DNA from 2 places in the Streptomyces sp. NPDC001920 genome. Region 1 is predicted to be linked to the other one. Evidence: riboswitches for the same ligand, from Rfam matches in the RefSeq annotation. Region 1 holds a riboswitch; the other holds the start of a gene.
The links. Region 1 has a riboswitch for cyclic di-AMP ahead of ACWCPI_RS11550 (M23 family metallopeptidase). Riboswitches for the same ligand answer to the same signal wherever they lie in the genome.
Positions count from the first base shown of each region.

Region 2: another riboswitch for cyclic di-AMP. It lies ahead of ACWCPI_RS06905 (NlpC/P60 family protein); the one in region 1 lies ahead of ACWCPI_RS11550 (M23 family metallopeptidase).

Region 1 covers NZ_JBSFEP010000006.1:18,400-22,571, forward strand. Annotated here, with positions in the region: gene ACWCPI_RS11545 (aldo/keto reductase) at 1-411, opposite strand, end outside; gene ACWCPI_RS11550 (M23 family metallopeptidase) at 599-1,621, opposite strand; cyclic di-AMP (ydaO/yuaA leader) riboswitch at 1,633-1,797, opposite strand; tRNA gene ACWCPI_RS11555 (tRNA-Met) at 2,123-2,196, opposite strand; gene ACWCPI_RS11560 (dihydrofolate reductase family protein) at 2,272-3,405, opposite strand; gene ACWCPI_RS11565 (MarR family winged helix-turn-helix transcriptional regulator) at 3,497-4,012, shown strand; gene ACWCPI_RS11570 (GTP cyclohydrolase II) at 4,145-4,172, shown strand, end outside.
Region 2 covers NZ_JBSFEP010000003.1:348,558-352,729, forward strand. Annotated here, with positions in the region: gene ACWCPI_RS06900 (hypothetical protein) at 331-684, shown strand; gene ACWCPI_RS06905 (NlpC/P60 family protein) at 836-2,011, opposite strand; cyclic di-AMP (ydaO/yuaA leader) riboswitch at 2,020-2,172, opposite strand; gene pcrA (DNA helicase PcrA) at 2,713-4,172, shown strand, end outside.

The DNA.
Region 1 (4,172 bases):
GATGATCTCCTCGACCGGCACTTCGGGCTTGTCGAAATGGGTGTAGTACAGGTCGATGTGATCGGTGCCGAGGCGGCGCAGGGAGGCGTCGGCGGCGGCCTTGATGGTGGCCGCGCTCAGGCCCTGGAAGTCGGGGTGCTGGCTGACCTTGGTGGCGATCACGACGTCGTCCCGGTTGCCGCGCGCCTTCAGCCATGAGCCGATGATGGTCTCGGACTCGCCGCCCCCGTTGCCCTGGACCCACGCGGAGTACGAGTCGGCGGTGTCGACGAAGTTGCCGCCCGCCGCCGTGTAGGCGTCGAGCACGGCGAAGGACTGGGCCTCGTCGGCCGTCCAGCCGAAGACGTTGCCGCCGAGGCAGAGGGGGAAGACCCGCAGGTCGGTGGAGCCGAGTGTGCGCAGTGAAGTCATGCTTCACCTCAACCGCCACGAGGGAGTGGACCATTCCGGGGCGGCGACGTTCCCGTGGGCCCGGCCCTCGCCGCCGGTCCGGCGCACCGGCGCACGGACCGGCGGCCCTGACGTCGGGGGGTCGTCGTCAGGGCCGCCGGGGATGAGTCGTGGGGTGTCCCGAGTGCCGCCTCGCAGCGGCCGGGTGTCAGACCGTCAGGCCCTTTCCGCGCAGCCAGGCCATCGGGTCGATGCCGCTCCCGCTGCCGTCGGGGTGGACCTCCAGGTGGAGGTGGGCGCCGGTCACGTTGCCGGTGGCGCCCACGCGGCCGATGACGTCGCCCGTGTTGACCTTCTGGCCGACGCTCACGCTGATCGAGGACTGGTGGGCGTACCAGATCTCGGTGCCGTCCTCCAGGGTGAGGACCGTCTTGTAGCCGTAGGAACCGTCCCAGCCTGCGAAGGTGATGGTGCCGGTGTGCACCGCCTTGATCAGGGTGCCGGAGGGGGCGGCGAAGTCGAGGCCCGTGTGGTAGCCGGAGGACCAGTAGGGGCCGGCCTGCCCGAAGGTCGAGGTGACGGTGTACGAGGAGGTCGGCAGCGCGTACTGCTTGGCCAGCTCGGCGAGGCGCTCGGCCTCGGCCTTCTTGCGGGCCTCCTCCTCGGCCTTGGCCTTGGCGGCGGCGGCCTTGGCCTCCGCCTCCTTCTCCGCCTTGGCGGCCGCGGCGGCGGCTTCCTTCTCGGCGGCGGCGACCGCTTCGGCGGCAGCCTTGCTCTCGATCTGGTCCTGCTGCTGCTCGACCTGGGCGATGATCCGGGCCCGCAGCGCCTCACCGGCGTCGCCGGTGCCCTGGGTGGTCTCCTCGGTGGTCGCGCCCATGGTGCTCAGCGCGGTGCCGGTGTCGGCGGCCGGGGAGTCGTCGTCGGAGATGAGGGGCAGGTCCGGCATGCTGATGGCGACCGGCGGCTTGCCCGTCTGCGCGGTGGCCATGCCGCCCGCGCCGACGGCGGCTATGACGCCGACGCCGAGAACCGTGGAGCTGCGGGCGAGTCCCCCGCCGCGCTGCTTGGCGACGCGATGCCTGCCGCGTACGGGGCGAATGGATTCCGCGGTGGGGTTCCACTCCTCGAACGGGCCCTCGTCAGTGCGGTAGCGGTCGTAGCCGAAGGTGTCGTCGGTGCGCTGACTCGGCACGAACGGGGCTTGCGTAGCAGGCCTGTTGGACGCCACGTGGGCGTGCTCCTTTCCTTCCTTCTCGCCTACCGGGTTAGCTGACGGGTTCGGAGCAGGAAGGTCTCCTACGCGCGTATACCGGCCGTGACTCCACGGCGGCTTCAGCGCGATTCACCCCAGGGTGGTGGTTCCCCGGTTCCCGTACGGGGTACAGGATTCGGCGCGTGCGCACGGAGCCGCCTCTTGTGACGGCTGGGACGACCGCGCTGCGTTATCGAACGTTAATAGACGCGGGGTACGGATTCCAAGCTGTTCTACTTGATCGTTAACGAATTTCGGGCGGACTTACAGGTCATGAGCCCCCCAAAACGGGCGAGTTGACCAAGGCTCCGCAGCCACACAGGTACTGACGGTGTGTCAGTTGTGATGCGGAGGGCGGTCGCCCGGTCACCGTTGGTGACAACACTCAAGGGTCGTCACGGCGGCGAAAGCAGAGAAAAAGCGGGCCCGAACACACTCAGGGCCGGAACTGAATCAGTTCCGGCCCTGAGCCATCAGTAGCGGGGACAGGATTTGAACCTGCGACCTCTGGGTTATGAGCCCAGCGAGCTACCGAGCTGCTCCACCCCGCGGCGATGACTCCATAGTACGCCATCCGCGGGACCGGACGCACACGGCTTTCCGGCGGCAGGCTCCCACCGGCCTTTTCATGGCAGCAGGTGCCCGTTCGGCGCCTTGGCCCGCTCCTCGAACTCGGGCAGGACCACGACGTCCACCCCCTGCTCCGCCAGCGCCCCGCTTCCGTCGGCCCCCATCACGAACGTGTCCGGCTCCCGCCAGGCCGTCACCACCCGCCGCACTCCCGCGTCGAGGATCAGCCGCGCGCAGGGCAGCGGGCGGGACGCCCGCCGCGTGCAGGGCTCCAGGCTGGTGTACACCGTCGCGTCCGCCAGTCTCGGATCGTCGGCGCCGATCTTCGCGAGGGCCGCCTCCTCCGCATGCACCACCGGGTCGCCGGCCTCCCGGGAGTGGCCGCGCGCCAGCTCGGTCCCGTCGGCGGCCACCACCACGGCGCCCACGCTGAACGCCGTGCGCGACGGCGGGCACTGCGCCGCGAGGTCGCACGCGAGCGCCAGCCAGTGCCGGTCCGCGGCGGCGGGCAGCGCGCCGACGCCGGGCGCCGTCGGCTCGTAGCGCATCAGCACGACGTCCTCGATCCGACGGGTCTCCAGCAGCCGCAGCCGCCCGCCCTGGTACCCGCCCGGCCCGAACAGCCGTGGCGCCTTCGGGTCGCCCACGAACAGCGGCGCCAGCACCAGCTGCACCTCGTCGGCCAGCCCTTGCTGGAGCAGCTGGGTGTGGATGAGTCCGCCGCCCTCCACCATCAGCCGCTCCACGCCGCGCACCTCACGCAGATGCGTCAGCAGGTCCCGCCAGTCCAGCTCCGCGCCCAGCGCGACCACGTCCGCCGCGACCGGGGCCCGCCGCAGCCGCTCGGCGCCCTTCTCCGTCGTGTAGACGACCTTCTCGCCGCCCGTGTGCCAGAAGTTCGCCGTCGGATCCAGCTCTCCGGACGCGCTGACCGTGACCTTCAGCGGATACTCCGGCTTGCCCGCCGCCACCCGCGCGGCCCGCCGCTCGGCCGAGTACACCAGCAGCCGCGGGTTGTCCGCCCGGATGGTGCCGGCGCCGACGAGGATCGCGTCCACGGAGGCCCGGACCTCGTCGACCCGGTCGAAGTCGGCCGGACCGGACAGGAGCAGCCGCTCGGCCGTGGTGTCGTCGAGGTACCCGTCCAGTGAGACGGCGGCGGACAGCAGGACGTAGGGGTACGAGGGCATCGGCGCGCTCTCCGCTCGGCGAACTCGGTCGTGGTTCACGGTCTTGGTTCACGTTCTTGGTTCAAGTTTGAAACAAACTTACACTGGGGGCATGACGACTCGCTGGCTCACTCCCCAGGAGCAGCGCGCCTGGCGCGCGTACATCGCCGCCGCCGCGCTCGTGGAGGACGCGCTGGACCGGCAACTCCAGCAGGAAGCCGGCATGCCCCACCTGTATTACTCCATCCTCGCCACCCTGTCCGAGGCGCCGGAGCGCCGGCTGCGCATGACCGACCTCGCGGAACGGCTGAAGATCACACGCAGCCGGCTCACGTATGCCGTCTCCCGGCTGGAGAAGGACGGGCTGGTGCGGCGCGAGGACTGCGGCTGGGACAAGCGCGGCAGCATCGCGACCCTCACGGAACAGGGCATGCGAACGCTGGAGCAGGCGGCACCCGGCCATGTGGAGACCGTGCGGTCGCTGCTCTTCGACCGGCTGACACCTGCGCAGGTCGGACAGCTGGAGGAGATCTTCACGGCGATCGGCGCGGGCTTCACCGGGGACGGCGCGCACGCCACCGCGGACGAGGTGCCCTGGCGGCGGCGCTCCGGCAGGTCGTGCCCCTGAGGCGTTCGCCGCGCCCGTGACGTACACGACAAACCCATTGCTTCAAATTTAAAGCATGGGGTAGGGTCCCGAACCGAGAAGCTGCTTCAAATCTGAAGCAGACGGCCCTCGTACGGAACCCGGAGAACCCGCATGCCCGACTTCATCGCCGCCGCCACCC
Region 2 (4,172 bases), on a different contig from region 1:
AACCTCACTGTGACGGTTCGGTAACGCGTTGTACGGAAGTGCCGGGAGCGGACCGGTGGTGACCGTAAGTGAGCGTGATTCCGGGACGGCGGCGTCGGGTTCGCATGGGGTGCTGACCGATGTGGCGGTTCCGGGAACGGTGGGGGTGATGGGGTGCTATGGGGCGCATATATGCGCGCTCCAGGAGGCGGGAGCGAGCGGCGGACGCTGAGGGGGCCACTCGGCGGTGACGGTGAGTGAGGGGGGGCGAGTCAGGTCGGATGGGCGAGGGCGGAGGAGTGAGTGGGGCGGTGTGGGGTGGTTTCGCGGCGCTGATTAGGCTCCGGCTCCATGGACGTACTCATCCACCTCTTCGTCGGCCTGCACATCATCGGTATCGCCGCGCTGCTCGGTGGTTTCCTCACCCAGATGAAGGCGATGGGCCAAGGTGCCGCCCGGTTCGTGCCCGCGATGCTGCACGGCGCGCTGACCATGCTGGTCACCGGGGTGATCCTCGTCGGCCTCAATCAGGCGGACGACCAGTCCGTCGACAACATCAAGATCGGCGTGAAGCTGGCGCTGCTGATCGTGATCCTCGGGCTGGTCTATGTGAAGCGGGACGAGGAGAAGGTCGACAAGCGCCTGTTCGCACTGGTGGGGCTGCTGACCGTGGCGAACGTCTTCATCGCCGTTCTGTGGACATGACCTCGGCGTAGGACCGCACCGCGACCGCCGGCCACGCCGCCACGGAGGTCCACAGTGCAGGACCTCGCCGGTGCCTTGAGCCGCGGGACGTCCACGGCGGCGGCCACGGAGAGGGCTGGCGGCGCCCTCGCCCTCTCCGCGCGGGCTGGCGTCAGGCGGGGCGGACCACGCTGTGGATCGACGACTCGCCGTCGTAGTAGATCGACTCCTCGCGGACGTACGTGCCGGGCTTGGGGGCGTGGATCATCATGCCGTTGCCGATGTAGATGCCCACGTGGGTGACGTCGTCGTAGAAGAAGACCAGGTCGCCGGGCTGGGCGCTGGAGAGGGGGACCGTGGTGCCGGCCTCGACCTGGTCGTAGGTGACGCGCGGGATGTCCACGCCCGCGGCCTTCCAGGCGGCCTGGGTGAGGCCGGAGCAGTCGTAGGAGTCGGGGCCGGTGGCTCCCCAGACGTACGGCTTGCCTATCTGGGCGCGGGCGAAGGCCAGGGCTTTCTCGGCCTTGGTGGCGTACGAGGAGTCGGGCGCCGGTGCCTCCGAGGCGCCCGAGTCCGCCGACTCGCTGCCCTGCTGGGCGGCCTCCTGCTGCTGGGCGGCCTCCTGGCGCTGACGCTCGGCCTCCGCCTGCTGCCGGGCCAGTTCCGCGGCCTTGCGCGCCGCCTCTTCCTGCTTGCGCTTCTCGATCGCGGCGAGGCGGGCCTTCTCCTCGGCCGTCAGCTTGGAGAGGAGTTCGCGCGCGTCGGAGAGCTTCCTCTGAACGGTGGTCTTGGCGGCCTGCAGGTCGTTCTGCGACTCGGTGAGCGTCTCAAGGCTCCGGGTGGCCTCCCGGCGCTTCTTCATCGTCGCCGACTGCTGGGTGAAGTACTCGTCGACCGCCTCCTTCTGACGGCCGGTCATACGGTCCATCAGCTGGGACTGGTCGAAGTAGTCCTGCGGGGTGTCCGCCAGGAGGAAGGTCGCCGTGTCGGGGGCGGCGGCTCCGGTGCGGTACTGGGCGGCTGCGTTGCGTCCCAGCTCCTCGCGCGCCTCGTTGAGCTTCTGGGTGCGCTTGGCGACGTCGTCGAGGAGGGCGCTGACGCGCTTGCGCTGCTTGGAGGTCTTCTCCTTGGCCGCGTTGTACTTCTCGGTGGCCGACTCCGCCTGGCGGTAGAGGTCGTCGACCTTCTTCTCGACCTCTTCGAGGCTCGGCTTGTCGTCCGTCGAGGGGCTCGCGTTGGCCGACTGGGACAGCAGGGCCACGGAGGTGAGGGCCGCCGTGGCGAGGGCGGGGGTCCGTATGCCTGCTACGCGCGTACCAGCGGGACGCGACTTGCGGTGCGACGCCAAGGGAGGCGACTCCTTCCATGTTCCGCCTACCGAGTTAGCTGTCGGGTTCGGGCGGGTGGTTCGGAAGGGTTGCCCTACGGCCTTCCCTGTACGGGATGTGGCCGATTCACCCCAATTTAGGTGGGTCCCCGGCTCCGGCTGCGCGGTGGCACGCCGGACTCGACGGAGGCCGCGCGGCCCGGCGACGTTCGCCGGAGGGGGTCGTACGGCCTGCCGGGCACGGTAGCCAACTCGTGTGGCCCCTGTGAAGGTTGATGTTCGATATGCCCGATACATTTTCGTGACCTTGAGTCAGGTGGGCCTGGTCGAGGGTCGATCGGTGGGTGGTTGTGGGGAGTTGTTCAGGTTCGGGGAGAGAAGTGATGTCTGTCTCTTTCTGGTCGGGTTCTCCGTCGTGGCTTCCCGCCGCATTCCCGGTTCTCGTCCGGTCCTCTTCTGGTTCTATGTCCGGTTCTCGTCCGTCGTGGTCCTCGCCGTGGTCGGGTAGCTCGATCGTGTGGTCGTCGGCCGTGGATTCGGGTGGCCGGTGTCGGTTGAGGAGTGCGACCGCTTACGGCGAGTGGGTACTGGTCGCAGAGCGTGAGGGAGTCGTGGTGGAGAGTGCCTGGAGTGCGGGCCTGGGCGGGCTCCGGGTGCGGAATCCGGCGATGTTCTCAGGGCGGGGGCGGGCTGTCAGTGGGGCGCCCTAGACTCGGAGAGCGATGAGCAGCCTCTTTGACGACAGCTTCCTGGCGGACCTCCAGGCCCCGCGGGCCCATGAGGAAGAACACCCGCCACCGCCCGAGGACGATCATGCTCCGGAGCCGGTTCCGGACGATCTGTTCGGCGGGAAGTTCGACGTGCCGCCGGACCGGGACGCCTACTACCGCGACGGTGCTCCACGCCCGGCGCTCGACGCGGCCGCGCTCCTGGAGGGGCTGAACGAGAACCAGCGTGCCGCCGTCGTCCACTCCGACACCCCGCTGCTCATCGTGGCCGGTGCCGGCTCCGGCAAGACCCGGGTGCTCACGCACCGCATCGCCCATCTGCTGGCCGAGCGGAACGTGCATCCGGGGCAGATCCTCGCGATCACCTTCACCAACAAGGCCGCGGGCGAGATGAAGGAGCGCGTCGAGCAGCTCGTCGGCCCACGGGCGAACGCGATGTGGGTGATGACCTTCCACAGCGCGTGCGTGCGCATCCTGCGGCGAGAGAGCAAGAAGCTCGGGTTCACCTCGTCCTTCTCGATCTACGACGCCGCCGACAGCAAGCGGCTGATGGCGCTCGTCTGCCGGGATCTGGATCTCGATCCCAAGCGGTTCCCGCCCAAGTCCTTCAGCGCCAAGATCAGCAATCTGAAGAACGAGCTGATCGACGAGGAGGACTTCGCCGCGCAGGCCACCGACGGCTTCGAGAAGACCCTCGCCCAGGCCTACGCCCTCTACCAGTCGCGGCTGCGCGAGGCGAACGCCCTCGATTTCGACGACCTGATCATGACGACGGTCAACCTGCTGCGCGCCTTCCCGGACGTCGCCGAGCACTACCGCCGCCGCTTCCGGCACGTCCTCGTCGACGAGTACCAGGACACCAACCACGCCCAGTACGCCCTCGTGCGCGAACTCGTCGGCACCCGCGAACACCCCGTCGACGTGCCGCCCGGCGAGTTCGACATCCCGCCCGCCGAGCTGTGCGTGGTGGGCGACGCCGACCAGTCGATCTACGCCTTCCGAGGCGCGACGATCCGCAACATCCTCCAGTTCGAGGAGGACTACCCGGACGCGACGACCATCCTGCTCGAACAGAACTACCGGTCGACGCAGACGATCCTCAGCGCCGCCAACGCGGTCATCGAGCGCAACGAATCCCGCCGCCCGAAGAACCTGTGGACCAACGCGGGCGCGGGCGCGCGCATCACCGGCTATGTCGCGGACACCGAGCACGACGAGGCGCAGTTCGTCGCCGAGGAGATAGACCGACTGACGGACGCGGGCCACGCGAAGGCCGGCGATGTCGCCGTCTTCTACCGGACGAACGCCCAGTCCCGTGTCTTCGAAGAGGTCTTCATCCGGGTCGGCCTGCCCTACAAGGTCGTCGGCGGTGTGCGGTTCTACGAGCGCAAGGAGGTCCGGGACGTCCTGGCCTACCTGCGGGTGCTGGCCAACCCCGAGGACTCCGTGCCGCT